DNA from 3 places in the Rhodovastum atsumiense genome. Region 3 is predicted to be linked to each of the others. Evidence: riboswitches for the same ligand, from Rfam matches in the RefSeq annotation. Region 3 holds a riboswitch; each other region holds the start of a gene.

Region 1 (9,881 bases), 1.8 Mb from region 3:
CAGTACCGCGGCCGGCTGATGCCGCTGGTGCCGCTCGCCGGCGCGCTCGACAGGACGAAGCCGCGCCATGCCGTGCTGGTGTTCAACGATGTCGATCGCGGGCTTGGCCGCGATCGCTGCATGGGGCTGGTGGTCGACGAAATCCTTGATGTGGTCGAGGACCGCATGAGCATCGAGCTGTCGGGAGACCGGCCGGGCCTGCTGGGCACCGCCGTGCTGGCCGGCCGCGCCACCGACGTGATCGACACCGCCTACTGGCTCACCCGCGCCGCCGGCGACTGGTTCCGCAATGACGGCAGCGGTGTCGCGCGCGCCGGCCGCCTGCTCGTGGTCGAGGACAGCGACTTCTTCCGCAACCTGCTGATCCCCGCCCTCTCGGCCGAAGGCTACGAGGTGGTGGGCTGCGATGGCCCCAGCCGCGCGCTGCAACTGCGCGAGGCCGGCGCGATGTTCGACGCCATCATCTCCGATATCGAAATGCCCGACATGCACGGGCTGGACTTCGTGCGCCGCCTCCGCGCCGAGGGCCCCTGGGCCAGCCTGCCGGTGATCGCGCTCAGCGGGCGGGTCTGCGATGCCGAGGTGACGGCCGGGCGCGCCGCCGGCTTCACCGATTATGTCGGCAAGTTCGACCGTCCTGCCCTGATGGCCAGCCTGCGCCAGTGCCTGGGCGAGACAGTGACCTCCGCCTGAGGACAGGAAGAAAAAGAGAACCATGATGGCCACCCCCACCTCGCCGCGCGCCGCCGAGGCGGCCAGCGCGGAGACGCATGTGCTCGTCACCCTCACCGTCGCCGGCCAGCTCTGCGGCGTCCCGGTGGAGGCGGTGCGCGATGTGCTGAGCGAACAGACGATCACGCGCATCCCGCTCGCGCCCTCGGAGATCGCCGGCAGCCTGAACCTGCGCGGGCGCATCGTCACCGCGATCGACCTGCACCGGCGACTCGGCCTGCCGGATGCTGCGCCCGACGCGCCGCGCATGTCGGTGGTCGCCGAGCAGGGCAACGAACTTTATGCGTTGCTGGTCGACCAGGTCAGCGAAGTGCTCAGCCTGCCCGCCGACGGCTTCGAACGCATCCCGCCGACCCTGCCGCAATCCTGGGCGGCGCATGCGCTGGGCATCCACCGGCTGCAGGACCGGCTGATGGTGGTGCTGGATGTCGGCCGCCTGCTGACGCTCGCGCCGGAGGCCTGAGACGATGGCCGGCGGCCGTCTTTGCCTGGTGGTGGATGACAGCGTCGTCGTGCGCCGGCTGGCCCGCCGCATCCTGGAAGCCCAGGGCTTCGCCGTGCACGAGGCCGGGAACGGCGAGGCCGCCCTCGCCGCCTGTCGTGCCACCCTGCCCGACTGCGTGCTGCTGGACTGGAACATGCCGGTGATGAACGGGCTGGATTTCCTCAAGGCGCTGCGGGGCGAATTCGGCGCGCGGCCACCGGTGGTGTTCTGCACCACCGAGACCGAAATGACCTTCGTGAAGCAGGCGATCGCACAGGGGGCACAGGAATTCATCATGAAGCCGTTCGACGAGGCCATCCTGGTGGGCAAGTTCGCACAGGCCGGGCTGTTGTGAGCGAAACTCTCGCGCCGCTGCTTGCCCGGCCTTCGCCCGAGGCCGCACGTGTCCTGCTCTGCGACGATTCGGCGGTGATTCGCGGCGCGATCGCGCGCATGCTGAACGCCGACCCCACCATCCACGTGGCCGCGCGCGTCGCCAACGGCCGCGCCGCGCTGGAGGCGGTCGGGCGCGAACATTTCGACGTCGCCGTGCTCGACATCGAGATGCCGGAGATGGACGGGCTGACGGCGCTGCCGCTGCTGTTGCGCGCCGATCCCCGGCTGCGGGTGATCATGGCCAGCACCCTGACCACACGCGGCGCCGATATCGCGTTGCGGGCGCTGCGGCTGGGGGCGGCCGACTACGTGCCCAAGCCCTCGGTCGCCGCGATCGCCGATGACAGCTTCCGCCGCGAGCTGCTGGCCAAGGTGAAGGGCCTGGCCCGGCTGCGCCGCCATGCCGTCGCGACGGCGACGCCGCCCGGTGCGCCACGGCCGGTGATGGGCACGGCGGCGGCGCCAACGACAGTCCGGCCGGCGGCACGGGAACGGCCGCTGCTGGTCGCGGTCGGCAGTTCCACCGGCGGACCGCAGGCCCTGTTCACTCTGGTCCAGGGGCTTGGAACCGGGCTGAAGGTTCCGGTGGTGATCACCCAGCACATGCCGGCGGCCTTCACCCCGATCCTGGCCGACCACCTGACCCGGCTCGGGGCCACGCCCTGCGCCGAGGCGCGCGACGGCGAGCCGATCGAGGCGGGACGGATCTACCTGGCGCCGGGCGACCGGCATCTGCTGGTGGAAGGCCGGCCCGGCGCGCTGCGGGCGCGCCTGTCCGATGCAGCCCCGGAGAATTTCTGCCGCCCCTCGGTCGATCCGATGCTGCGCAGCGCCACCCTGGCCTGTAGCGGCCGCGTGCTGGTGGTGATGCTGACCGGCATGGGCCATGACGGACGGGAGGGCACCCGCGCCGTGATCGAGGCCGGCGGCACCGCGCTCGCGCAGGACGAGGCCAGCTCCGTGGTCTGGGGCATGCCCGGGGCGGTAGCGCAGGCGGGGCTGTGCCACCGGGTGCTGCCCCTGCCGGCGATCGCGCCGCGGGTGCTGGACCTGCTGCGCGACGCGGGGAAAGGCCCATGACCCCGGCGAGCTTCGAGGTCTTCGCCACGGTGCTGCGCAACGGCTCCGGCCTCGCCATTGGTCCCGATAAGACCTACCTGCTGGAGACGCGGCTGGTGCCCATCCTGCGGCGGGAAGGACTGCCCGGACTGGATGCGCTGGCGGCGCGGCTGCGCCTGCCGGGATGCGGGACGCTGGCGCGCGACGTGGTCGAGGCGATGACCACCAACGAAAGTTTTTTCTTTCGCGACGACCGGCCTTTCGCGCATGTGCGCGACCACGCCTTGCCGCGCCTGCACGCCGCGCGGCCGGCAGGGACGCGGCTGCGCCTGTGGTCGGCCGCCGCGAGCACCGGGCAGGAAGCCTATTCGCTCGCCATGATCATCAGCGAGATCCAGGCGATGCTGACCGGGCGCGGGGTGGAGATCCTCGGCACCGACATCGCCCGCGCCCCGCTCGCCCGCGCCCGCGCCGGGCTCTATACGCAGTTCGAGATCCAGCGCGGCCTGCCGATGCAGATGCTGGTGCGGCATTTCCGCAAGGAAGGCGCGCAGTGGCGCATTGCCCCGGCACTGCGCAACATGACCGTGTTTCGTGAATGGAACCTGCTGGACGATTTGCGGCCGCTGGGCCGGTTCGACATCGTGTTCTGCCGCAACGTGCTGATCTATTTCGATCCGCCCACCAAGACCTGCGTGCTCGAAGCGATCGCGCGACAGATGGCACCGGATGGGCTGCTCTATCTCGGCGGCGCCGAGACGGTGCTCGGCCTGTGCGACCGTTTTGTGCCTTATGGCGAGGAACGCGGGGTCTATACCCTCGCCCCGGCTCAGCCGGCGGTTGCCGACCGACTGGAGCGGACGATCGTCTGCGCCGGCTGAGCCGCCGCCCACGGTCGCACCGGTGATGCATTGACGACCGCCCCCCGGACCCAATAGGGTGCCTCCATCGTCACGCTCCTGGAAGCCGGTGCAAACCCGGCACGGTCGCGCCACTGTAATCGCCGCTCCCTGTCAGGAGCGGTCGAGAGTCAGACCCAGCCGTGACACATCGCTGCATTGGGACGCGCCATCCCGAGGAGCCCATGATGTCCGACACCACCTTCCTCCCTGATTTCGCGCCGGCCCCGATCCCGCTTCGGGACATCCTGCCATGGGCGCTGTTCGGCATCGTGTTGCTGCTCGCGCTGTATTTCATCGGCGCCGAGGAAGGCGCCACCTCGTTGATATCCGGCATGTACGTGCACGAATTCGTGCATGATGGGCGGCACCTGCTCGGCTTCCCCTGCCACTGAGCCGGCTGTCGACATCATGGTCAGGAATTTGCTCGTCCGCGGGATGCTGGTCGGCATCCTCGCGGGATTGCTTGCCTTCGGCTTCCTGAAGGTCTTCGGCGAGCCCCAGGTCGATCGGGCCATCGCCTTCGAGGCCCGCATGGAGCAGGCCAAGGCCGCCACCGAGGCGGCCGGGGGATCACCGGCGGCGGAAGAAGAACCCGAACTGGTCAGCCGGCCGGTCCAGGCCGGCATCGGGCTGTTCACCGGCGTCGTCGTGTTCGGCGCCGCCATTGGCGGCCTGTTCGCGCTGGTCTTCGCCTCGGCTTCCGGGCGACTGGCCGCCACCGGGCCACGCGCCACTGCCGCGATCCTCGCCGCCATCGGCTTTGTCACGGTCTATCTGGCTCCCTTCGTCAAGTACCCAGCCAACCCGCCCGCGGTCGGCGAACCCGAAACCATCCAGATCCGCACCGCGCTCTATTTTGCGATGATCCTGATTTCAGTGGTGGCGATGCTGGGGGCGGTGCTGCTGCGCCGGCGGCTGGTTGGCCGCCATGGCGCCTGGAATGCATCGCTGTTTGCCGGGCTGGCGTATCTGCTCGTCATCGTCGTTGCCAACTTCGCCCTGCCGACCGTGAACGAGGTGCCCGAGCAATTCCCGGCCGACCTGCTGTGGCAATTCCGGATCGCCTCCGTCGGCGCCCAGGTGATCCTGTGGACCACGCTGGGACTGGCCTTCGGTCCCCTGGCGGAGCACGCCATGCGACGGCAAGCGACGGCACGGCACGTGCTGGCGGCCTCGTAACCCGAATACCGTCGTTCCGCCGCATCAGCCCCACCACGATCGCGGCCGTGCAGGGTCTCGGGGGCGCAGGATGGACATGCCGGTCGGACGATCCAGGGAGCTCTGCTGTGTCCTGTCGCTTTGGATCCTGCTGTGCATTGCCGCGGCGTTCCCTGCCCGGGCCCACCGGCAGGGAAGCTCCGCGCCGGCACCGGAGGATGCGATTTCGATCCCCACCGTCACGCATGGCGAAATGCTCGTGCTGGCCGCTTACCGGAGGGCGATCCTGGCCCTGGCGCAACAGCAGTTTCCCACCGACCGGGTGATGCGGCGGCTGCAGGGCTTCATCAACATCCAGTTCAGCGCATGCCTGTGGGGCCTCGCGCCGGGCAGCCTGACCGACGAGGACAGCCCCTTCAACGAATGCGCCCATGCCTATCTGGCCGCGACCCGGGCGTTGCTCCTGCATCTGCTGGACATGCCCGGTGATCGCACGGCCGTGCAGGCCGTCGTCGCGGAAATCGAAGACGCCATGCAGGCCCGGCAGGCCTCGCTGATGCTGTGCCGCTACAGCGGCGAAGCGTTCAACACCTCCGACGTGATTTATCCGGACTGGAGAGGCCTGCTCCCCTGCACGCCCGGCCTGATTGTCCTGGCGGTCCTGGCACTGGCCGTCCTCCGTTCGGCTTCCGCAAGACCATGCCGCTTTGATCGCCAATGAAACTGACCGGAAACTTACGAATGCCTTTTCCTGCTGCTGCCTGCCCCCATGCGCTGCGATCCTGCCTGCCGCGCGGCACCCTCGCCCTGTTACTCGCGAGTGCCGCGACGCTGCCGGCGCAGGCCGCCGACGCGGAGGCCGGCTTCTGGGAACGCGAGCACATGCTCGGTGATCCCGGCGGGCTGCGCTCCCGGCTGGAGGATGCCGGCGTCACCCTGACCCTGCAGGAGACCAGCGAGGTGCTCGGCAATGTCAGCGGCGGCTTCCGCCAGGGCGCGGTCTACGAGGGCGCCACGCTGATGGGGGTGCAGGTCGATACCGGGAAGGCGTTCGGCCTGCCCGGCGGCACCTTCAACGCCAGCGCCTACCAGATCCACGGCCGTGGCCTGAGTTCCAACAACATCGGCAACATCAACACCGTCAGCGGCATCGAGGCCACCCGCGCCACCCGGTTGTTCGAGCTGTGGTACGAGCAGGCGCTGTTCGACGACCGCGTCTCGGTGCGCGTCGGCCAGCAGGCGGCCGACCAGGAATTCCAGGTTTCCCAGTATGGCGGGCTGTTCATCAATGCATCGTTCGGCTGGCCGACCCTGGCGGCGGTAGACCTGCCCTCCGGCGGCCCGGCCTATCCGCTGGCCACCCCCGGCGTGCGGCTGAAGGTGAAGCCGCGCGAGGATCTCGCTGTCCTGCTCGGCGTCTACAGCGGCGACCCCGCCCCGGTCGGGGAGAATCCGGATCCGCAGGTGCGCAACCCCTCCGGCACCTCGTTCACCCTGAACCGCGGCGTCTTCGTCATCGGCGAGGTGCAGTACAGCATCAACGGCGGCGAGGACGCGACCGGGCTTCCCGGCACCTACAAGGTCGGTGGCTGGTACAACTCCAACCAGTTCTCCGACCAGCGCTATGCCAATGACGGCCTGCTGCTCGCCGATCCGTCGAGCAGCGGGGTGGCGCTGGGCCGCACCAACAACTGGAGCCTCTATGCCGTGGCCGACCAGATGGTCTGGCGCAAGCCCGGCACCAAGGACCAGGGCATCGGCGTGTTCGGCCGCATCACCGGCACCACCAATGACCGCAATCCGGTGAACTTCTTCATGAACGTGGGCGTCACCTGGAAGGGGGCGATCCCCGCCCGCGAGAACGACACGATCGGGTTGGGCATCGGCTATGCCCATATCGGTGCCAAGGCCCGCCGCTACGATCGCGACGTGACGTATTTCACCGATGCGTCCTATCCGATCCGCAACAGCGAGACGGTGCTGGAACTGACCTACCAGGCGCAGGTCACGCCATGGCTGATCGTGCAGCCGGACTTCCAGTACGTGTTCCGCCCGGCCGGCGGCGTGCCCGATCCGCTCGATCCCACCAAGCGCATCGGCGACGCCGCCATCTTCGGGCTGCGCAGCACCATCACCTTCTGACGCAGGCACGTAGCACGTAGAGCGGATTTCATCCGCCACACGCTTGCTCACTTGACAAAGTGCCCTGTCGAAAGCTACGGGTTTCGTGTCGTGGTTCTTCTGTTTCCATCTGCCGGAAGCAGAAGCTAAGAGGGAATCCGGTGCGTCTGCCGACCATGCCGGAGCTGCCCCCGCAACTGTGAGCGGCGAGCCATCATCCGATTTGCGTCACTGGTGCCGGAACGGCATCGGGAAGGCCAGGACGGAGGCGACGACCCGCAAGCCAGGAGACCTGCCACGGCCGTCGAACGTCCTCGGGCGGGGTGTCCCGGTGGTGCGACTGCGTTGGAACGGGCCTGACGGTTCCGGTTTTCGCAGACGCTCCCTCTCCACCCCGTCTCCGTGACGATCCGGCGTGACCGACACTGGTTCGGACCGGTGGGAGCCAAAGGCGGCGCCCAACGGCCTGCCCTCCGCCGTGCCGGGTGCGGTGCGGCGCATTGGCGCGGAGGCCATCGATGCGGATCCTGCTGATCCATCCCAATTACCATTCCGGCGGTGCCGAGATCGCCGGCAAGTGGTCGCCCGCCTGGGCCGCCTATCTGGCGGGCTACCTGAAGGCGGCCGGCTACGCCGACATCCGCTTCATCGACGCGATGAACGACGACATCTCCGATGAAGCCCTGCGGGACATGCTCGCCGCCGAGACGCCCGACATCGTCGGCACCGCCGCCATCACCCCGGCGATCTACACCGCCGAACGGGTGCTGAAGATCGCCAAGGAGGTGCATCCGAACGTCATCACGGTGCTCGGTGGCATCCACCCGACCTTCATGTACCAGCCGGTGCTGATGGAAGCGCCCTGGATCGACGCGATCATCCGCGGCGAGGGCGAGGCGGTGCTGCTGAACCTGGTGCGCGCGGTCGACCAGGGACGCTGGCCGACCGAACGCGGCCAGGTCAACGGCATCGCCTACCGCGAGGACGCCCAGGTGATCGCCACCCCGGCCGAACCGCCGATCCGCGATGTCGACACCATCGTCCCGGACTGGAGCATCCTGGACTGGAAGAAATACATCTACATCCCGCTCGGCGTGCCGGTGGCGACGCCGAACCTCGCGCGCGGCTGCCCCTTCACCTGCAGCTTCTGCAGCCAGTGGAAGTTCTGGCGCGACTACCGCGTGCGCGACCCGAAAAAGGTGGTGGACGAGATCGAGACGCTGGTGCGCGACCATGGCGTCGGCTTCTTCATCCTCGCCGACGAAGAGCCCACCATCAACAAGAAGAAGTTCGTCGAGTTCTGCCAGGAACTGATCGACCGCGGCCTGCCCGACAAGATCCAGTGGGGCATCAACACGCGTGTCACCGACGTGCTGCGCGATGAGGCCGACCTGCCATTTTACCGCAAGGCCGGATTGGTGCATATCTCGCTTGGCACCGAGGCGGCGGCACAGCTCAAGCTCGACCTGTTCAACAAGGAAACCACTGTCGCCGACAACAAGAAGGCGATCACGCTGCTGCGCCAGAACGGCATCGTCACCGAGGCGCAGTTCATCGTCGGGCTGGAGAACGAGACGGCGGAAACGCTGGAAGAAACCTACCAGATGGTCATGGACTGGAATCCGGACATGGCCAACTGGTCGATGTTCACCCCCTGGCCGTTCTCCGACCTGTTCCGCGAGCTTGGCGACAAGGTCGAGGTGTTCGACTTCGAGAAATACAACTTTGTCACCCCGATCATGAAGCCGGCGGCGATGGAGCGCGGCGAGCTGCTCGACCGGGTGATGCACAACTACCGCCGCTTCTACATGCACAAGTCGCTGTTCTCCTATCCGTGGCAGCGCGACCCGTACCGGCGGAAATATCTGCTCGGCTGCCTGAAGGCCTATCTGAAGAGCGCGTTCGAACGGAAATTCTACGACCTCGGCCGGTTCGGCTACTGGGGCCCGCAGTCGAAGAAGAAGGTGGACTTCCATTTCGACGATCGCCGCGACGTCGCCGGGGCCACCGTGACCGCATCGGCGGCAGCCTGGAAAAACGCGCCCCGGCGCAAGCAGGAAGCCGCCACCACCGCGGCGGCGGCAGCGCAGATCCGTGCCTGCGGTGGCGGCGACCAGCAAATGGCGGAGTGAGGCGATGGCTGCTTTGGAAACAAGAAAGGCCAGGGCTCTGCCCTGGACCCGGCAGGGGCCACAAGGCCCCTGCACCCCAAAAGCGCTGCGCGGCACAGAAAGATCGGGTTCCAAGGGCGAAGCCCTTGGTGGAGGTCCAGGGGGCAAAGCCCCCTGGTGGGGCCCGGGGCAACGCCCCGCGAAAGGTGCAACATGAACGCGATGCTTCCATGGCCCGAGGATGATTGCCGGCAGCAGCACCGCCCGATCTGGACCTCGTTCCGCTTCCCGTGTCCGGGCAATCCGCCCGATTCCTGGTTCCGCGCCTGGCGTGCGCTGGCACGCGTGATCCTGTACCTGTCGCGCTGATGCCCCCTGCCCCCGATTCCTCGCACCCGCAACCGGATCCTTCATGACCGACCAGCTCGCCCCGATCGTGTTCACCCCGCGCACCGTCTCCCTGCCGCGACGCGCCCGCGCCCTGATGATCCAGGGCACCAGCTCCGATGTCGGCAAGAGCATGCTGGTGGCCGGGCTGTGCCGCGCCTACACGCGGCGCGGCCTGGTGGTGCGTCCGTTCAAAGCGCAGAACATGAGCAACAACGCCGCCGTGGTGCGTGATGCCGACGCCCCGGCCGAGGCGCGCGGCGAGATCGGCCGGGCGCAGGCGCTGCAGGCGCGGGCCTGCCGGGTGCCGGCCTCGATTCACATGAATCCGGTGCTGCTCAAGCCGCAGACCAATATCGGCTCGCAGGTGGTGCTGCGTGGCCGGGTGCTCGGCAACTGCCCGGCCCGCATCTATCACCAGATGCGGCACGGGCTGATGCCGGCGGTGGTGGACAGCTACGAGCGCCTCGCCGCCGAGGCCGACCTGGTACTGGTGGAGGGCGCGGGCAGCGGGGCGGAGCTCTATCTGCG
Region 2 (9,881 bases), 1.4 Mb from region 3:
GAACAAGGCCGGACGGGCAACGGCCGTGGGCTGGGCCGGAGGCTCGTCGATGCCGGGCGTGGAGAACTCAACCCGCGCAAGCACGCTCTGCACGCCGTCCGTCATCATCCGTCATCGCTCCTGTCACTGCGCCCGCGGCCACCAGGGCCGCGTATCGCGCGTCGCAGGCGGCGTTTACGCGACCCACCATGTCTCTTCGGTGACGGTCCGATGCAGGCTGCGTGACATCTGTCGGTCGGGGTCGCGTCGGAATGGTTTCATGCCGGGCGGGGAAGCGAGGCCGGCCCCATCTTCCTGCCCGTGCCTTTGGATCGGCACCATCCTGCCCCCCCAGGCCGGACCGGCCATCGCGATGATGTCATGACCGGCGCCGACCCGGGCGGTCTCAGGCGACCTTCGGTTTGAGGATGGGCGCCTGGACCGGATAGTAAAGGGACACGGTATAGCGGTAGCGATCCAGGCTGATCCTTTCCCGGAACAGGCGCAACGACTCGGCCCCCTCCGGCACGCCGGCGAAGCTGAAGAACATCGTCTCCTGCTGGCCCAGCTTGCGGGCCATGTCCGCCAGGAAAGCCTTGCCCGCGATAGAGAGCGGCAGGCGCACCACCCACTGGCCGACATCCATCACGCAGGTTTCGTCGGTGAACTCGACATGCGAGGCACCGACCTTGACCGCCCAGTCCAGCGGCTTGTCGACCGCGGCGGGAAGGTCCGCCCCCAGCACCGCCGGCCAGATCAGCACCGGCGGCTTCTTGGTGCGTTCCGGCACCTGCAGTTCCAGCCGGCATCTGCGGCCGGCCACCTTCAGGTCCAGATTGCGCCCGAACACCGCGCGACGCGGCTTGACGGCCTGGGCATAGCCACCCGCCGCCTCCAGCACCGCGGTATTGGGAAGCCGGTCCTGCAGCAGCGCCGTCAGCCAGGCTTCGACCATCCAGAGCGCCGCGTGCTCGCCCGCGTTCGCCACCAGTTCAAGCGCGGGGGCCCGTTCAAGCCGGAAATGCTCCTGTGCCGTCCGCGGATCGACAGAGGCACCGCTCAGCTTTTCGCTCAGTTCGCTGCGGACGGTTTCGCGGGCCTCGGGGGCGAACAGGCTGCCCACGTAGCGCAGCAACAGATTGCCCCAGGTCTCGTTGGAAAGCAGGAATGTCCTGATGGCGTTCTGGTATTTTTCCTCGGCAGCGGCGGCCATTTCCATGCCGCGGGCCATGGTCGCCAACTGCTTCTGGAAGTCGTCGAGGGGGAAATCCGCAGCGGACGCCGCGACCACGTAGCGCTCTGCCTCGCTGCGTTCCTGGATGGCCAGAGCGCAAGGCTTGAGGAACGTCTGCTGGAGTTCCGCGGTGATTTCAGTCGCACGCGCAGAGGCGAACTCTAGCCAGTCTCGGTCACACTGGAGAAAACTCGGGGACGTCAGTACCTGGCGAGTCACGCCGGCCGCCTCTCATAAATGGTTGACGATAGTTATATATCGCAAAACCGCTGATGTTTTGCTTGTGTTCTACTGTTAGGCGATTCGAATGGCGTAGGTCAATTTTCTTTTTGGTTCGTTTATGAACAAGCGGCCACGCGTTTTCATTCCCGATCCCGCGCGCGCAGCGGCGTGACCCCGGGCCAACCTTGCAGGAGGGGGCGGATCAGGCGGCGGCTTCGAGACGGTGCACGCTGCCGGGGGGGACGGCGATGCTGAAGGCATCGGCATAGGGGATGCCGCGCCGGGCCGCGAGCAGGGCCCGGATGACCCCGGCATGGGTCACGGCCACCACGCAGGCGCCGGGATGGCGGCGTGCCATGTCGGCGGCAAAGGCCAGGGCACGGGTGGCGAGATCGGTGAAGGATTCACCGCCGGGCGGGGAGAGGGTGACGAAGCCGGCACACCAGCGGTCGAGCTCCGGGCGCGGCAGATCGTCCCAGCTTTGGCCTTCCCAGGCGCCGAAATCGAGTTCGTGCAGCCGCGGATCGATGCCGACCGGACCGCCCAGCCGGTCCGCGAGCCGGCGGCAACGTTGCGCGGGGCTGGCCTGGAGCACCCAGGGACCGGGCGGGAGGGCGGCGCGCACCGCTTCGGCATCGGCCGGGAAGCTGTCGGCCAGCGCGACCTCGGTGCGGCCGTAGCACAGGCCCTGCACGCCCGCGACCGCGGTATGGCGCACCAGGATAAGTTTCATGGGGCCAGTCTCATGCCTGCGCCAGCACGGCGAGCAGCATTCCGATCTCGCCCAGTTGCTGCAGGGCGCCCAGGCAATCCCCGGTGTAGCCGCCGAGGCGATGGCGGAACCACAGGAAGCACAGCCCCCAGATGCCGGCCACCACCACCAGTCCGGCCAGCCGGGCAGGGGGCGGCAGGAGCAGCAAGGGCATCAGGGCGGTGATGGCAACGCCGATCAGCCGCGCCCCGGGATGGCCCACGATCGGGCGGGCGCGGCTGGCGTCGGTGCGCGCATAGGGCAGCACCACCATCATCGCCACCGCGGCGCCGCGGCTGAGCGCATGCGCGGCGATGACCGCGGCGGGCAGCAGTGCCGGCGGCAAGGCGGCCATGGCCTGCCATTTCAGCCCGAGCAGCATCACCAGCCCGATCGCCCCGAAGGCGCCGATGCGGGAATCGCGCATGATCTCCAGCACGCGGTCCCGCGTCGTGCCGCCGCCGAAGCCGTCGCAGACATCGGCGAAGCCATCCTCGTGCAGCGCGCCGGTCAGCAGCAGCCCCGCGGCCAGGGCCAGGCCAACCGCCACGCCGGGCGGGAACAGCGTCGCCGACACCGCCCAGACGCCGGCGACCGCCGCCCCCACCGCCGCGCCGACCAGGGGCCAGTAGGCGCTGGCGCGGCGCTGGTCCTCGGGAACCAGCTCCGGCAGCGAGGGCAGCGGCACCCGGGTGAAGAACATCGCCGCCGCCCAGACGGCGCGCGCCTCGCGGACCAGCAGCGTCATGGCTGCGGCGCCACGCCCGTCCGTTCGCTGACCCCGGCGGCCTCGAAGGTCGCCATCTCCTCCAGGAAGCCGGCGGCGGCGCGCACCAGCGGCCAGGCCAGGGCCGCGCCGGTGCCTTCGCCCAGGCGCAGGCCCAGATCGAGCAGCGGGCGCCCACCGAGGGCCTCGACGGCGAGGCGATGCGGGCCGTCGCCCGAGACATGGGCGAACACGGCGTAGTCGAGCATGGCCGGCGCGAGCCGGGCGGCGACGAGGGCGGCCGAGGTGGCGATGATGCCGTCCACCAGCACCAGCATGCGCCGCGATGCTGCCGCCAGCATGGCGCCGGCCATCATGGCGATCTCGCAACCGCCGAAGGCGGCGAGCGCTTCCAGCGGGTCGCGCACGCCGGGGTGGCGGGCCTGCACCCGCGCCAGGATCTCGCGCTTGCGGGCGTGTCCGGCCGGGTCGTGCCCGGCGCCGATGCCGACGCAGTCGGCAAGCGGGATATCGAGCAGGGCGCTGGTGATCAGCGCGGCGGCCGAGGAATTCCCGATGCCCATCTCGCCCGGCAGGATGGCGTTGCAGCCCCGGGCGGCGAGGTCGGCCACCACCTGTCCGCCGCGGTCGAGGCAGAGCGCGACCTCGTCCGGCGTGAGCGCGGTCTCCTGCAGGGCGTTGCGGGTGCCATGGCGGACCTTGAGGTCGATCAGGTCGGGATGGGGCGGCAGGTCGACGGCGACGCCGGCGTCGATCACCTTCACCGGCAGGCCGGCGAGGCGGGCGAACACGTTGATGCCGGCGCCGCCCGCGAGGAAGTTGGCCACCATTTGCGGCGTCACTTCCGGCGGAAAAGGGCTGACGCCGTCGCGGGCGAAGCCGTGGTCGCCGGCGAAGACCAGCACCGCCGGCGCGGTCAGCACCGGCCGTGTGGTGCCCTGCATCAACCCGAGCCGCAGCGCGAGGTCTTCGAGCCGGCCCAATGAGCCGGGTGGCTTGGTCTTGGCGTCGATGCGGGCCTGCAGGGCGGTGGTGAGATCGTGGGCAAGCGGCGGGATCGCGGGGGCCTGCCAGGACGCGGGATGGCTCATGGAGGTGTCACTTCGGGGAAAAAGGGGATCCAAGGGCCTTTGGCCCTTGGTGGAGGTGCAGGAGGCAAAGCCTCCTGCCGGGGCCGGGGCAGCGCCCCGGGCGTTCAGATCCCAAGGTATCGCCGCACCGGATCAAGGTTGACGTGTGCGGCGACGTGTTCGGCCATGGCGGCGTAGAGCGCGCGGCGCTGTTCCGCCCAAGGAACGGCATGTGGTTTGTAGTCTGTGAACCCCGCGGCCGTGGCAAGGCGGGCGCGGGAGCGGGGGGATTCGAACCAGCCGTGCAGGTAGGTGCCCCAGACCCGCCCAGCCTGTGTCCCTTCCGGGCGTGGGGTTCCGTCGTTCCACACCTGGTGCAGGGGCGTGCAGGGCCCGGTGGCGATGGTTTCGCCCATGTGGATTTCGTAGGCGGACCAGCGGTCACCGTCGCATTCGGCTTCGGTCGCGCGCAGGGTCTTGGCGGCGTGGAAGGTGGTGGCCACCGGCAGCAGGCCGAGCCCGGCTTCGTCGCCGGCATCCCCGGCCACGCCCGTGGGATCGTGCAGCCATTCCCCCAGCATCTGGTAGCCGCCGCACAGCCCGACCACGAGCGTGCCGGCGGCGGCGGCGTCGCGGATCACCCGGTCCAGGCCGCGGGCGCGCAGCCAGCGCAGGTCGGCGATGGTGTTCTTCGAGCCCGGCAGCACGATGGCGCGGGCGCGGGCCAGCACGTCGGCGTCCTCGGTCCAGCGCACGCGCACGCCGGCATCGTCCCACCAGGGCTGGCAGTCGGTGAGGTTGGAAGCGTGCGGGGTGCGCACCCAGGCCAGGGTGTCGCCCTGTCCGCGATCCTGGTCGGCGGCGGAGAAGCCGTCCTCCTCCTCGGGCTGCAGGTCGCGGCGCAGCGGCACGGTGCCGAGCACGGGGAAGCCGGGCGCGTAGGGGGCGAGCCAGGATTGCGGGTCTGGAAAGAGCGACGCGTCGCCACGGAAGCGGTTGACGATGGCGCCGAGGCAGCGGGCGCGATCCGCCTCGTCCAGCAGGGCCCAGGTGCCGGCGAGCTGGGCGAAGATGCCGCCGCGGTCGATGTCGCCCACCAGCAGCCAGCGTCCGTCCAGGTGGCGGACCGGCCGCAGGTTGGCGATGTCGCGGGCCATCAGGTTCAGTTCCACCGGACTGCCGGCGCCTTCCATCACCAGCACGTCGCAGCGTGACCGCCAGGTTTCCAACGTGTCGGCGACGACCTGCCAGAGCCGCTCGGCGCGGCCGTAATAATCGCGGGCGGCGCAATGGCCCTCGGCGCGGCCGAGCACGATCACCTGCGATCCCATGCCGCCGGAAGGCTTGAGCAGCACCGGGTTCATCTCCACCGTCGGCAGCAGGCCGCAGGCCTCGGCCTGCACCGCCTGGGCGCGTGCCATCTCGCCGCCGTCGAGGGTGACCCAGGCGTTGTTGGACATGTTCTGCGCCTTGAATGGCGCGACGCGCACGCCTTCGCGGCGCAGCCAGGCGCACAGCGCCGCGGTCATCCAGCTTTTGCCGGCACCCGATCCGGTGCCGAGCACGCCAAGCGCCTTCATGGGACCTCTCTGACAGGGGGATCGTCGGGCATGCATGGCGTCCTGCAGGCGTGCCGGGTGGGCTGCACCGCGGCCGATCCGATACGGCGAGTGCCGCCTGCGGGTCTTTCTCCCGCCGCGTCCGGTTCATCCCGCCCGGGCGCACGCGCGCATTCTCGACGCCGGCCGGTTTCCTGGCTCGCAGGTCCTCGCCGGTGTCCGCCTTCTCACCCCGGTGGCGAGGCAATGGCTCGTTGGACCCGGCTCGCTGCCAACAGTTGCGGGAGCAGCCGCGCCCCGGACTGCCATTGCGGCCCGGGCGCGTTCCCGTTTCAGCCCTTGCGGGCACCGGCGCCTGCCCCAGGTGTTAGGCCCGATCGCCCCGGCACGCAACCGGTCCAACCGCGCGGCGATTGCGCGGGCGTATCGGCATGGCGCGAAGCGGCCCGGCAATCAGGACATTGGAATGTCCTGGTCAGGGAAGCTATGAGACAGGGTGAAGCAGGATTTCAACGGACGATGACCATGATGCTGCGGCGTGGTGTGGTGGCGGGCCTGATCGGCGGTGCGGCAGCGCTCGGGGCCGTGCCCCTGTTGACGAGCTCGCCGGCGCCAGCGCCGGCCCCGGCGGCCCCGCCGCCGCCTGCCCCGGTGCCGCAGCCGGTGGCGCTGACCACGCCGGTGCTGCAGCCGGCGGTGTTGCCGCCGACAGTACCGGCCCGTCCGGCCACGCTGCTGCCGCCCTGGCGCCGCTATGCCATCTCCCCCGCCGCCGCCGAGGGGAAACCGGTGATCAGCATCGTCATCGACGACCTCGGGGCGACGCGCCTGACGGAGCGCACGGTGGCGCTGCCGGGGCCGCTGACGCTGGCCTGGTTCCCGTTCGCGCCGCGCCTGCCCGAGCAGGTGGCCGCCGCCGCCGCCCGGGGCCACGAGGCGCTGCTGCACATGCCGATGCAGTCCTTCTCCAACAGCACCAGCCAGACCGGGCCCGATCCGCTGCGCATCGACCTGCGCCCGGAAGTGAACCTGGCGCGGCTGCGCACGGCGATCGCGGCGGTGCCGGAGGCGGTGGGGCTGAACAACCACATGGGCAGCGTGGCGACGCGCGACCCCGCCCTGATGTCACTGGTGGCGGCCGAGACCCACCGGCAGGGCATGCTGTTCCTTGACAGCGTGGTGATCCCGCACAGCCAGGGCCTGCCCTGCGCGCTGCAGGCCGGCGTGCCGGCCGCGGGCAACGACATCTTCCTCGACCCGGTGAAGGGCACCTATTCGGTGATGGAGCAGCTCGCGCGGGTGGAGCACATCGCGCGGCATCGCGGCTACGCCATCGCCATCGGCCATCCGCATCCGAAGACCCTGGACGGGCTGGCGGCCTGGCTGCCCGGCGTGGCCGCCAAGGGGTTCGTGCTGTGGCCGGTCTCGGCGTCCGTGGCGTTCCGCAACCGGATCGACCTCTCGACCCTGGGCTCCGCCTGACCCCCCTGCGCCGCGGCCCCCGACGCGGCCGCGGCGGCCCCTGGCTGGCGAGCCCGATCAAATCAAAGACCAGCATCGAAGCAGCAACGGGAAGTAGCACCGCGAACGGAACACCTGTGCTCCGCTCACGAGGAATATGTGCGTTTTGTCACGTGAATCGTGATGCGAAAACAGGAACCAATCCTGCTTACCCCAGCTACTTTCTGCCAAAACCGCGGCACTAGCGAAAATTCCGCGCGGCCGCCTTGCGGGCAGCCACGGACTGGCCCGGTGCCGATCATGGCGCTGAAACCCTATAAGTTGACCTTCGAGTTTGACCGTTTCTCTCTGCTGGCCCGCCGAGCTGCCGTCTCGCCCTCCGGTCCAGGATCAGAAAGGCTTCATGTGCGCATGCGCTGGACCAGGATCGTTGCCGCTGTGAGCCTGCCGGCTCTGCTGCTTGCCGGATGCAAGGACGATAAAAAGCAGGAGACGTTGCAGCCGGCCTTCGACATGACCGGCTATGCCCGGCAGCTCGTCGAGCAGAACCTGCGTGCCCTTTCGGACTCGCCGCCCGCCGTCAGGATCCGCGGCGTGCAGGTGTATCCGCAGGCCATGCCACGGCAGATCGCCGTCTGCGGCCAGGTCGACCTTGCGCGCGGCAATGGCGGCATGTTCACGCTGTTCGTCTCCGTGGTGTCCTACGAGGACGGATCCGGCGCGAAACCCCCCGGCTTCCAGGTGGACCAGACCGTTGCCGAGACGGTCGAGGCAGCAAACCGGGTGTGGGCCAAGATGATCACCTACTGCTACGAGAACGGCGGGCCGCCGCCGCCTCCACCACCCACCGCCGCGAGCGCACCCCAGCCCCCGGCGACGGCCGCGACCGAACCTGCGGCCACGCCGCCGGCGGCGTCGGCCGCCACCCCGGCGGACAGCGGCCATGCCCAGCCCCCGCCCCGCCGCGAGCGCACGGCCACGAAGGACCCGGCAACGGCCAGCCCGCGGGAAGCCCCGCCCCCTCCGCCGCCCCCCCGGGAGGTGCCGCACCCGCCGGCCGTCACGCCGGCGCGCGAACCAACCCCGCCCAAGGTCACGGCTGACACACCGGCCAGGGCGCCGGCCTCCGGCAGCGTGGTGCTGCGGCAGCCCGGAAACCTGCGCGCAGGCCCGAGCGGCGGCGGCGAGGTCATCCGCGTCGTGCCCAGGGACACGACCTTGCGGGTCTTCGGGGAAGCGCCCGGCGGCTGGTATCAGGTCGGCGACGCCGCGCCGTGGGGGTGGATCCACAGCAGCATGGTGCAACGGCAATAGATCGCGGCCGGCACGTTGCCCTTCCATGTTCAAGGGCGATGCAGACGGCCCTAGAGGATACCCCGGCCGCCGCGGCGGGCCGCAGGAGCCCGCGGGCACGCCCCTTTCCGGCATGCTGCTCGGCTACGGCGCCACGGTGCTGATCCTGATTGGGGCCGCGCTGGCCTGACATGCCGAGGGCCGAACCACCACAAGGCTGGTGGACCTGACCGTGCTGTGGGCGGCCACCATCCTGGCCTTCCTCGGCGGGGTGCGGCGCGGCCTTGCCTTCCGCACGGTGAACCCGCCCCCTGCCGGCGCGGTCGCGGCGGCGTTGGGGCTGTTCGCGCGGGTCTTGCTGGCCCTGCTGGGCGAACTGGTTCTGCTGTGGACCCGGGCCTGAACGGGACAAGCGGCCGGGCCCCATGCCGAAACGGCATGGGGCCCAAGCCGCGTCAGAAGGTGATGGTGCTGCGCAGTCCGAAGATGGCGGCGTCGCCGATGCGCTTGGTGGGATCGAGCGGATCGGGCACGCCGCCGGCCGGGCGGAACACGTACTGGAAGTCCGGCTGCACGATCAGCCATGGCGTGACCTGCGCCTGGTAGGTCAGTTCCAGCACCGTCTCGCTGTTGCGGATCGGATAGGACGCATCGGTGAAATACGTCACGTCGCGATCGTAGCGGCGGGCCTTGGCACCGATATGGGCATAGCCGATGCCCAACCCGATCGTGTCGTCCTCGCGGGCGGGGATCGCCCCCTTCCAGGTGACGCCCACGTTCATGAAGAAGTTCACCGGATTGCGGTCATTGGTGGTGCCGGTGATGCGGCCGAACACGCCGATGCCCTGGTCCTTGGTGCCGGGCTTGCGCCAGACCATCTGGTCGGCCACGGCATAGAGGCTCCAGTTGTTGGTGCGGCCCAGCGCCACCCCGCTGCTCGACGGATCGGCGAGCAGCAGGCCGTCATTGGCATAGCGCTGGTCGGAGAACTGGTTGGAGTTGTACCAGCCACCGACCTTGTAGGTGCCGGGAAGCCCGGTCGCGTCCTCGCCGCCGTTGATGCTGTACTGCACCTCGCCGATGACGAAGACGCCGCGGTTCAGGGTGAACGAGGTGCCGGAGGGGTTGCGCACCTGCGGATCCGGATTCTCCCCGACCGGGGCGGGGTCGCCGCTGTAGACGCCGAGCAGGACAGCGAGATCCTCGCGCGGCTTCACCTTCAGCCGCACGCCGGGGGTGGCCAGCGGATAGGCCGGGCCGCCGGAGGGCAGGTCTACCGCCGCCAGGGTCGGCCAGCCGAACGATGCATTGATGAACAGCCCGCCATACTGGGAAACCTGGAATTCCTGGTCGGCCGCCTGCTGGCCGACGCGCACCGAGACGCGGTCGTCGAACAGCGCCTGCTCGTACCACAGCTCGAACAGCCGGGTGGCGCGGGTGGCCTCGATGCCGCTGACGGTGTTGATGTTGCCGATGTTGTTGGAACTCAGGCCACGGCCGTGGATCTGGTAGGCGCTGGCGTTGAAGGTGCCGCCGGGCAGGCCGAACGCCTTCCCGGTATCGACCTGCACCCCCATCAGCGTGG
Region 3 (9,881 bases):
AGGACATCAACGGAGGAGCTGCTGCAAGCGATCCGGACGGATTCTTCCGGCTGGACCGTGACCACGTGCTGTTCGCCGCGACGGACGGCACGCACGGGCGCGAACTATGGGGTTCGGACGGCACCGCGCACGGCACCCATCTGGTACGTGACATCAATCCGAGCAACCCTGGATCTTCCAGTCCCGAGGGCTTCTGTTTCCTCGGCTGCGGCAAGGCAGTCTTCCGCGCGGATGACGGCCGGCATGGCGCCGAACTCTGGATCACCGACGGCACTGCGGCAGGAACCCGCCTGCTGAAGGACATCAACCCCGGAGGGGCCGGCAGCACTCCCTCGGGCCTCGTGCAACTGGGGCAAGGGCGCGTGCTGTTCACCGCCGATGACGGCGTGCATGGCCGCGAATTCTGGCTCACCGATGGAACGGCAACCGGCACCAGATTGCTGAAGGATACGCAACCCGGCCCCGGCGGCGTCTACAACTCCGCCATCACGGCTCTCGGGACGGGCCGCGCGCTGTTCGTGGCCAATAATGGCGAGCATCCCAGCGTTCCCTGGGTCACCGATGGCACGACCGCGGGCACGCATGCCCTGGGCGACGTCATCATCGATTTCGGCACGTTCTTGCCGGTCGGGCACGGGCGGGCGTTGTTCACCGGCTACGAGGCGGCCACCGGAGTGCAGCCATGGATCACCGACGGCACCCAGGCGGGAACGCATATGGCGAACGACCTCATCCCGCTTTCCGGTCAGGCCAGCGGCGCCAACACCTTCGCATGGCTTTCATGATGCATGCACCATCGATGATGGCAGGATTGATTTCAATATTCATCCTTCAACCAAAGAGCTTTTTGCATATAATTCTAATATAATGATGATACGGAATCACCAGTTTATCAAATGCTGAAAATACAACCGCCTGGACGCACTACTTCGTGACCAACTTTCAATGGCAGCATTTCCATGCATCCTGTAATGTACTTCCCATGGATCAGCCCAGTGACGGCCAGCGCGGCTCCGGATTCCCGTAGCGGCCCGGAGGCTTGCGCGCTCCGTTCCATGGAAGGAGACGGCAGCCATGCGTGCCAGACTGCTCCCCGGCTTCGCCGTTCTCGTCCTGGCGGCGGGCAGTGCCCTGCCCGGACAGGCCGCCGAGCAATGCCTGCAGGCCGCCGAGAAGACCGCGTTCGAGGTGCGGGCGTTGCAGAGCCAGTTGATGGTTGCTGCCCTCACCTGCGGGCAGCAGGACGACTACAATGCCTTCGTCCAGCGCTCCCAGCCGGTGCTGATGGGCGCCTACCAGCAGATCGCGGCGCATTTCGAGCGCCTCTATGGCGGGGCCGGCGAAGAGCAGCGCGATGCGTATCTCTCCGAACTGGCCAATGTCCAGTCGCAGGACATGGCGCGGCGCGGCAACCTGTTCTGCCGCAGCATGACGGGCTTTTTCCAGCAGGCGCTGATGCTGCGCAGCCCTGAGGAGATGGCACGCTTCGTCAACATGCAGCACGTGGCCAACCCCTACGCGTTGCCGGGCTGTGGCAGCACCGGCTACGCAACGCGCAACAGCGGCTACGGGCGTGACCGCGAGGTCGCCGTCGCGTCGGGCAGCACGGCCGCCTATGCCTGGGCCGCCCCGGCCACGGATGCTGCCCCCGCCGGGCGGGATGCGGACACCTATCGCCTGGAGGCCCGGCTCAGCGAAGTCACCCGCGCCAACGAGCAGTTGCAGCGCCGCATCGACGCCCTGGAAAGCGCGTTGTACGGGCGGCAGTCACGATAACTGCCGCGCGTCACGTCCTGCGGCCCACCGCCTTGAAGAACGTATAGCAGAACACGCCATCGGTGGCGGTGGTGCGGTGCAACGCCCGGATGCCCGCGTCGAAGGTCGGCGCGTCGGTGAGTCCCGCCATGATCGCTGCCGTCTTCACACCTGCGATCATGGCGATGAAGGTCCGCCGGATGAAGCCCTCCACCAGGGCCGGCCGACTGGCATCCACGTAGACCAGACGCGGGGAAACCGAGACATCCCGCAGGTCGGCTTCGCGCAGCAATGGGTACAGCCGCCGGCCGATGCAGGCATCGCCGCCGGTCGCGCGCTGCAGGTCCATCAGGCAGCGGATCGCCGCCCGCGCCGCGTCATCGTCAGGATGGAACAGGGCGGATTCGTGATCGCCCTCGATCACCGTGAGGCTGCCGCCCGGCCGCAGCACGCGCCGCAACTCCGCGAGCGCCAGGTCCGGCCGGGGCAGGTGCTCGAGGACGAAGCAGACGAAGGCGTGGTCGAAGCTGGCCTCGGCGAAGGGCAGCGCGCACAGGTCGGCCCGGTGGAAGCGCACCCCGTCCAGCCCGGCCGCGAGGGCGCGCGCTTCGGCTTCGCGCAGGGATGACGCCGCGATGTCGACGCAGGTGATGCGTGCGTCCGGGCTGCGGCGCGCGAGGGCCACGGTCTGCGCGCCGACCCCGCACCCGGCTTCCAGCACCTCGCTGCCGGCGGGAAAGCAGGTATCGCCGTGCAGCAGGTCTTCCAGCGTGCCGGCCTGATCCCGCAGGCGGGTGCTTTCGGACGCGTCGTAGCGATGGACGTAGGTATCGTGCATGGCCGGTTCCTTGCCGCTGTCGCGTCCAGGCTGGCGCCGCGAGGCAATGGCGTCTTGAACAGGATTGCAGGTGGGGGTGTAGGGCGGACGCAGGTCCGCCAACGCAAGCCAGCCACCTCGCGGAGCGTTGCGATGGCGGATTGCGCTGCGCTTATCCGCCCTACGCGTGCTTACCGCATCACGGCGGCCCGATAGCGTGCCGGAGTCACGCCGAACTGGCGCACGAAGGCGCGGGTCATATGGCTCTGGTCGGCAAAGCCGGCAGCGGCAGCGGCCTCCGCGGGGGCCAACCCGGTCTTCAGCAACTGCCGCGCCAGCCCGACGCGACGCTGCAGCAGATAGGCGTAGGGTGTGATGCCAACGTCCCGCACGAAGCCGCGCAGCAACTGGAAGCGGCTCACGCCGGCAAGCGCGGCCAGCTCCGCCAGCGATGCCGGCTGGTCCGGTGCAGCATCCAGCCGGCGCAGGGCCAGGCGGATGCAGGGCGGCGGCTCGCGGCGTGGCGGACGGCGCGCACCGTGCCGCCGCAGCAGCAGCGCCAGGGTCCGCAGCATTTCTTCCTCGACGGCGAGGCGATCCGGCGCCGGCGCGGTGATCGCCGCGAACAGGCGCGCGAACCGCCCGGCCAGTCGCGTGTCGCGCAGCACCGGCCGAGTGATCTCGACGGGATGGAGGATTTCGTCGTGCAGGGCGCGGGCGAGCACCGGCGGATCGAAGTACAGCATCCGCCAGTGCCGCCCCCGTGCGTCCATTGGCACGCCGTCGTGCATCTCGCCGGGATTGACGGTGATGATGTCGCCGGGACCGGCCTCGACCGGGCCGATGCCGCTCCAGGAGCGCTGCGCGCCGGTGCTCAGCACGCCGAGGCCGAACTGGTCATGGGCGTGGCGCGGGAAGGCCCGGTCGGACGCCAGCGTCACCGCCTCGACGCCCGGGTACGCCGAACCGTGAGGCTGCACATGATGCGTGCCACGCTCGCGGGGCATAAGCTGCGTCCTCGGCTGCGGTCCGCTTCTACGGCCGCCGGGGCCGGGGCGGCAAGCGCCTGACTTGCCCATCCTTCCCGTCGGGGATATCAGGGAGATGCGATGGTCCCGCGCGAGCGGGTGAAAAGGGAACGCCGTGCGCCCCGGCCGGACCGTTGGTCCGGGGGCAAGTCGGCGGCTGCCCCCGCAACTGTCAGCGGCGTAGCGCTGGCCCGTCCGCCCCGGCAGCGGGGCGGGTCACTGAGCCCGGAAGGGCTCGGGAAGACGGGGCCGGTGGCACCGGGGAATGCCCCCGACCGTCGCGAGCCAGGAGACCTGCCATCGCGGCACCAACCATGCCGCCGGGCGGGGTGCACCGGAGGCAGGAGAAGACCATTGTCCACCGCCTCCGGCGCCGCGTGGCGCCAGACCCGCGCGCCTGCGTGCCATCTCCCCGTGTCCCCGGCCAGCTTCCCGGCATGGAGGCAGGCATGACCATCGCGAGCAATCTCGGCTTCCCCCGGATCGGCCACCGCCGCGAGCTGAAGGCCGCGCTGGAACGCCACTGGGCAGGCGAACTGGACGCGCCCGGCCTCGCCGCGATCGGCCGCGACCTGCGCGCACGCCACTGGAAGCTGCAGGGCGGCCACGGCATCAGCCATGTGCCTTCCGGCGAATTCTCCTTCTACGACCATGTGCTCGACACCGCCTGCATGCTGGGCGCGATCCCGCCCGGCTATGGCTGGTCGGACGGGCCGGTGTCGCCGGCCACGTATTTCGCGCTCGCCCGCGGCGCGCAGGGCCTGCCGGCGCTGGAAATGACCAAGTGGTTCGACACCAACTACCACTACCTGGTGCCGCGCCTGCACGGCGGGCAGCGCTTCGCCCTGACCGAAAACCGGCCGCTCGCGCAGTTCCGCGAGGCGGCGTCCTTGCCGTTGCGCACGCGCCCGGTGCTGCTCGGGCCGGTGAGCTTCCTGATGCTCGGCAAGACCACCGACGGCAGCGATCCGCTCGACCTGCTGGACGGGGTGCTGCCGGTCTATGCGCGGATCCTGCGCGAACTGGCCGAGGCGAACGTCGCCTGGGTGCAGATCGACGAACCGGTGCTGGCGCTCGACCTGCCGCAGCGGGCGAAGGCCGCGCTCGGACATGCCTACGCCGTGCTGCACCAGGGGCCGGCGCCGGAAATCCTGCTCGCCAGCTATTTCGGCCCGCTCGGCGACACCCTCGCCACCGCCGCGGCGCTGCCGGTCGCGGCGCTGCATCTCGACCTCGTGCGCGGCGCGACGGATCTCGACGCGGCGCTCGCGGCCCTGCCGGCCGAACGCTGGCTCTCGCTCGGCGTGGTGGACGGGCGCAACGTGTGGCGCAACGACCTGCGCGCCACGCTCGGCCTGCTGCGACGGGTCGCGGACCGGCGCGGCACGAGGCGGCTGATGGTGGCGCCTTCCTGCAGCCTGCTGCACGTGCCGCTCGACCTGCGCCAGGAAACCCGCCTCGATCCCGAGGTGAAGGGCTGGCTTGCCTTCGCCGAACAGAAGCTCGACGAAGTCGCCGCGCTGGCGCGTGGCCTCGACGAAGGCGACGCGGCGATCGCGGCGCAGCTCGCGGCCAGCGATGCCGCTGTCCGTGCCCGCCGCGCCAGCACGGCCGCCCATCGGGCGGAGGTGCGGGAGCGGCTCGCCGCGGCGGTGCCGGAGATGGAGACGCGCGCCAGCCCCTTCCCGCAGCGCCAGGCGGCGCAACGCCACCGGCTCGGCCTGCCGCCCTTCCCGACGACCACCATCGGCTCCTTCCCGCAGACGGCGGAGGTGCGGCGGGCGCGAGCCGCGCTCGGCCGCGGCGAACTCACCGCCGATGCCTATGAGCGGCGGGTGGAAGGCTGGATCGCCGAGGCGGTGCGCTGGCAGGAGGACACCGGCCTCGACGTGCTGGTGCATGGCGAGTTCGAGCGCAACGACATGGTGAAGTACTTCGCCGAGCAGCTCGACGGCTATGCCTTCACGCAGCATGGCTGGGTGCAGTCCTATGGCAGCCGCTGCGTGGCCCCGCCGATCCTGTGGGGGGATGTGTCGCGGCCGCGCCCGATGACGCTGCGCTGGTCGGCCTACGCGCAGTCGCTGACGCGGCGGCCGATGAAGGGCATGCTCACCGGGCCGGTGACGATGCTGCAATGGTCCTTCGTCCGCGACGACCTGCCGCGCGAGACGGTGTGCCGGCAGATCGCGCTGGCGCTGCGCGACGAGGTGCTCGACCTGGAGACGGCCGGCATCCCGGTCATCCAGATCGACGAGCCGGCGTTCCGCGAGGGCCTGCCGTTGCGCCGCGCAGAGCGGGCGGCGTATCTGCGCTGGGCGATCGCCTGCTTCCGCCTGGCTGCCGGCGGCGTGCGCGACGAGACGCAGATCCACACCCACATGTGCTACAGCGAGTTCAACGACATCATCGACGCCATCGCGGCGATGGATGCCGACGTGATCTCGATCGAGACCACGCGCAGCGACATGGAGCTGCTGCGCGTGTTCGCCGATTTCGCCTACCCGAACGAGATCGGGCCGGGGGTGTGGGACATCCACAGCCCCCGGGTGCCGTCGCCCGAGGAGATGGCGACGCTGCTCCAGCACGCCACGGCGGCGATTCCGCCTGACCGGCTGTGGGTCAATCCCGATTGCGGGCTGAAGACGCGCGGCTGGACGGAAGTGCGGGCGGCGCTGGCCAACCTGGTCGCGGCGGCCCGGACGCTGCGCGCGGCGACATAGGCGCGGGGCGCGCTGGCCGGAAACGGCCAGCGCGTCCTTGCCCGCATCAATCCCAGGCGAGCGCGCCGCCGTTCTGGTATTCGGTCACGCGGGTCTCGAAGAAGTTCTTCTCCTTCATCAGGTCCATGGTCTCGCTCATCCAGGGGAAGGGATTGGCGGCCTCGGCGAAGACCGGGGCAAGGCCGAGCTGGGCGCAGCGGCGATTGGCGATGAAATGCATGTACTGGGCGCATAGCTCCGCATTGAGCCCGAGCAGGCCATGGGGCATGGTGTCCCGCCCATAGGCCGCCTCCAGCGCCGCCGCCTCCGCCAGCATGCCCCGCACCTCGTCCTGGAACGCCCTGGTCCAGAGATGCGGGTTCTCGTGCCGGATCTGGTTGATGACGTCGATGCCGAAATTGAGATGGATGCTCTCGTCGCGCAGGATGTACTGGTACTGCCCGGCGATGCCCACCATCCTGTTGCGCCGGCCGAGCGAGAGGATCTGCGCGAAGCCGGTGTAGAACCACATGCCCTCGAACACCACGTAGAAGGCCACGAGATCGCGCAGGAAATCCTGGTCGGCCGCCGGCGTCCCGGTCCGGAAGGCGGGATCGGACAGGGCGCGGGTGTGCCGCAGCGCCCAGGCCGCCTTGTCGGTGATCGAGGGCACTTCCCGGTACATGTTGAACAGCTCGCCGCCGTCGAGGCCGAGGCTCTCGACGATGTACTGGAAGCAATGGGTGTGCACCGCTTCCTCGAAGGCCTGGCGCAGCAGGTATTGCCGGCATTCCGGATTGGCAAGCTGGCGGTAGACGGCGAGCACGATGTTGTTCGCCACCAGGCTCTCCGAGGCGGCGAAGAACCCCAGGTTCCGCCGCACCATGCGCCGTTCTTCCGCGGTCAGGCCGTCACGCGACTTCCACAGGGCGATGTCGGCCTGCATGGAGACCTCGGTCGGCATCCAGTGGTTGTTGCAGGCGGCGAGGTATTTCTCCCAGGCCCATCGATACTTCATGGGCAGGAGCTGGTTGACGTCGGCGCGGGCGTTGAGCAGGCGCTTCTCGTCCACCCGCACCCGGCCGCCGGAGCGGTCGATCTCGCCAAGCCCGGTGGCATCGTGGGCGGGCGCGTTCATTGGCATACCTCGCAGGCCGCATCGGCGATGCTGCAGGCGGGCACGGCGTTGAGCCGGCCATCGGTGCCGGCCAGCGTCGATTTCTCCACCTGCGTGGCGGCACGGGCGCGCAGGTAGTAGGTGGTCTTGAGCCCCATCCGCCAGGCGAGCCGGTACAGCGCGTCGAGCTGCCGGCCGGATGGCCGCGCCATGTAGAGGTTCAGCGATTGCGCCTGGTCGATCCATTTCTGCCGCCGCGCCGCGGCGCGGACCAGCCAGTCCGGCGCGATCTCGAAGGCGGTGGCATAGAGCGCCCGCAGATCCTCCGGGATGCGGTCGATCGCCCCCACCATGCCGTCATGCCGCTTGAGGTCGGCGATCATCGCCGCGTCCCACAGCCCGCGCGCCTTGAGGTCGCGGACGAGACGGGCGTTCACCACGGTGAAGTCGCCGGACATGTTGGCCTTCACATGAAGCTGGCTGAAGGCGGGCTCGATCGAGGGCGAGACGCCGACGATATTGGCGATGGTGGCGGTGGGGGCGATGGCCAGGACGTTGGAATGACGCATGCCCACGGCCTGCACCCGCGCGCGCAGCGCATCCCAGTCCAGGGTCGTGCCGTGGTCGAGCCGCACGTCGCCGTCACGCGCCGCCGCCAGCAGATGCAGGCTGTCGATGGGCAGGATGCCGCGCGACCACAGCGAGCCTTCGAACGAGGCGTAGCGTCCGCGCTCGGCGGCCAGCTCCACCGAGGCGTCGATGGCGAAATAGCTGATGGCTTCCATGGAGGTGTCGGCGAAGTCCACCGCCGCCTCGGAGGCGGTGGGCAGGCGCAGCGTCTCCAGCGCGTCCTGGAAGCCCATCAGGCCGAGGCCGACCGGGCGATGGCGCAGATTGGACCGGCGTGCCTCGGGGATGGAATAAAGGTTGATGTCGATGACGTTGTCCAGCATGCGCATGGCGGTCCGCACCGTGCGGGCGAGCCGGTCGCGGTCGAGCCCGTCGGCGGTGACGTGGGCGGCGAGGTTGACGGAGCCGAGATTGCACACCGCCACCTCGCCGGCACTCGTGTTGAGGGTGATCTCGGTGCACAGATTGGAGGAATGCACGACGCCCGCATGCTGCTGCGGCGATCGCAGGTTGCAGGCATCCTTGAAGGTGATCCAGGGATGGCCGGTCTCGTACAGCATGGTCAGCATGCGCCGCCACAGATCCACCGCCTTCACGGTCCGGAACACCCTGATCCCGCCGCGCGCCGCCTTCGCCTCGTACGTCTCGTAGGCGATCCTGAAGTCGTGGCCGCAGAGATCGTGCAGGTCCGGCACCTCGTCGGGGGAGAACAGCGTCCAGTCGGCCCCGGCCTCCACCCGCTGCATGAACAGGTCGGGGATCCAGTTGGCCGTGTTCATGTCGTGGGTACGGCGGCGGTCGTCGCCGGTGTTCTTGCGCAGGTCGAGGAATTCCTCGATGTCGATGTGCCAGGTCTCCAGGTAGGCGCAGACCGCGCCCTTGCGCTTGCCGCCCTGGTTCACCGCGATGGCGGTGTCGTTCGCCACCTTCAGGAACGGCACCACCCCCTGGCTCTGGCCGTTGGTGCCCCGGATATGCGCGCCCAGCCCGCGCACCTGGGTCCAGTCATTGCCGAGCCCGCCGGAATACTTCGCGAGCAGCGCGTTGTCGCGGATCGCCTTGAAGATGCCGTCGAGGTCGTCCGCCACCGTGGTGAGGAAGCAGGAGGAAAGCTGCGGCCGCCGCGTGCCGGCATTGAAGAGGGTCGGGGTCGAGACCATGAAATCGAAGGAGGACAGCAGCTCGTAGAAGGCGATGGCCCGTGCGTCCCGGTCCTCCTCCCGCAGCGCGAGCCCCATGGCGACGCGCATGAAGAAGGCCTGTGGCAATTCGATGCGGGTGCCGCGGACATGCAGGACATAGCGGTCGTACAGCGTCTGCAGGCCCAGGTAATCGAAATTCAGGTCCCGTTCCGGCCGCAGCGCCGCGCCCAGGCGACCAAGATCGAAGCGCCCGAGTTCGGGATCGAGCAACCCGGCGGCGATGCCGGCCTGCACAAAGGCCGGGAAATACGTGGGATAGCGGGCCGCCATCTCGTCCTGGCCGGGCCGGTCCGGCCGGCCGGACAGGAAACTCAGCGCCTCGCACCGCAGCCGGTCGGCGAGCAGCCGCGCCGCCACCTGGGCATAGGCCGGCTCGGTCTCGACGAGCGTGCGGGCGGCGAGGATCGGCGCCAGCGCCGCTTCGTCCGGCGTGATCCCGTCATGCAGGTCGCGCCATGTCCCGGCCAGCACGGCCTCGGCGGAGACACCCTCAAGCCCGGCGCAGGCATCCCGCACCAGGGCGACGAGCCGGGCGGCATCGGCGGGCGGCAGGCGCGGTGGCGCCGATCGGTCGTGCTGGGTGGAGACGAACATGCGGCGTGAACCCCTTGTGATCTGGGGGCAGGGACCGGG

What was found. Region 3 has a riboswitch for cobalamin ahead of metE (5-methyltetrahydropteroyltriglutamate--homocysteine S-methyltransferase). Riboswitches for the same ligand answer to the same signal wherever they lie in the genome.
Region 1: linked by a shared signal. The riboswitch ahead of bchE (magnesium-protoporphyrin IX monomethyl ester anaerobic oxidative cyclase) and the one ahead of metE (5-methyltetrahydropteroyltriglutamate--homocysteine S-methyltransferase) in region 3 are both predicted to bind cobalamin.
Region 2: linked by a shared signal. The riboswitch ahead of NBY65_RS10160 (cobyric acid synthase) and the one ahead of metE (5-methyltetrahydropteroyltriglutamate--homocysteine S-methyltransferase) in region 3 are both predicted to bind cobalamin.

The regions. Positions count from the first base shown of each region.
Region 1 covers NZ_OW485601.1:5,404,235-5,414,115, reverse strand. The annotation lists gene NBY65_RS24395 (hybrid sensor histidine kinase/response regulator) at 1-693, shown strand, start outside; gene NBY65_RS24390 (chemotaxis protein CheW) at 716-1,195, shown strand; gene NBY65_RS24385 (response regulator) at 1,200-1,571, shown strand; gene NBY65_RS24380 (protein-glutamate methylesterase/protein-glutamine glutaminase) at 1,568-2,692, shown strand; gene NBY65_RS24375 (CheR family methyltransferase) at 2,689-3,552, shown strand; gene NBY65_RS24370 (CbtB domain-containing protein) at 3,756-3,965, shown strand; gene NBY65_RS24365 (CbtA family protein) at 3,982-4,752, shown strand; gene NBY65_RS24360 (hypothetical protein) at 4,823-5,452, shown strand; gene NBY65_RS24355 (carbohydrate porin) at 5,473-6,873, shown strand; cobalamin riboswitch at 6,948-7,166, shown strand; gene bchE (magnesium-protoporphyrin IX monomethyl ester anaerobic oxidative cyclase) at 7,371-8,984, shown strand; gene NBY65_RS24345 (hypothetical protein) at 9,177-9,332, shown strand; gene NBY65_RS24340 (cobyric acid synthase) at 9,448-9,881, shown strand, end outside.
Region 2 covers NZ_OW485601.1:2,225,225-2,235,105, forward strand. The annotation lists gene NBY65_RS10135 (class I SAM-dependent methyltransferase) at 1-108, opposite strand, end outside; gene NBY65_RS10140 (hypothetical protein) at 386-1,432, opposite strand; gene cobC (alpha-ribazole phosphatase family protein) at 1,638-2,168, opposite strand; gene NBY65_RS10150 (adenosylcobinamide-GDP ribazoletransferase) at 2,179-2,934, opposite strand; gene cobT (nicotinate-nucleotide--dimethylbenzimidazole phosphoribosyltransferase) at 2,931-4,004, opposite strand; gene NBY65_RS10160 (cobyric acid synthase) at 4,109-5,563, opposite strand; cobalamin riboswitch at 5,710-5,910, opposite strand; gene NBY65_RS10165 (divergent polysaccharide deacetylase family protein) at 6,062-7,024, shown strand; gene NBY65_RS10170 (SH3 domain-containing protein) at 7,442-8,317, shown strand; gene NBY65_RS10175 (hypothetical protein) at 8,343-8,486, shown strand; gene NBY65_RS10180 (hypothetical protein) at 8,517-8,699, shown strand; gene NBY65_RS10185 (carbohydrate porin) at 8,752-9,881, opposite strand, start outside.
Region 3 covers NZ_OW485601.1:3,644,751-3,654,631, reverse strand. The annotation lists gene NBY65_RS16590 (ELWxxDGT repeat protein) at 1-785, shown strand, start outside; gene NBY65_RS16585 (hypothetical protein) at 1,075-1,776, shown strand; gene NBY65_RS16580 (methyltransferase domain-containing protein) at 1,787-2,593, opposite strand; gene NBY65_RS16575 (AraC family transcriptional regulator) at 2,764-3,579, opposite strand; cobalamin riboswitch at 3,666-3,916, shown strand; gene metE (5-methyltetrahydropteroyltriglutamate--homocysteine S-methyltransferase) at 4,050-6,320, shown strand; gene NBY65_RS16565 (ribonucleotide-diphosphate reductase subunit beta) at 6,367-7,437, opposite strand; gene NBY65_RS16560 (ribonucleoside-diphosphate reductase subunit alpha) at 7,434-9,842, opposite strand.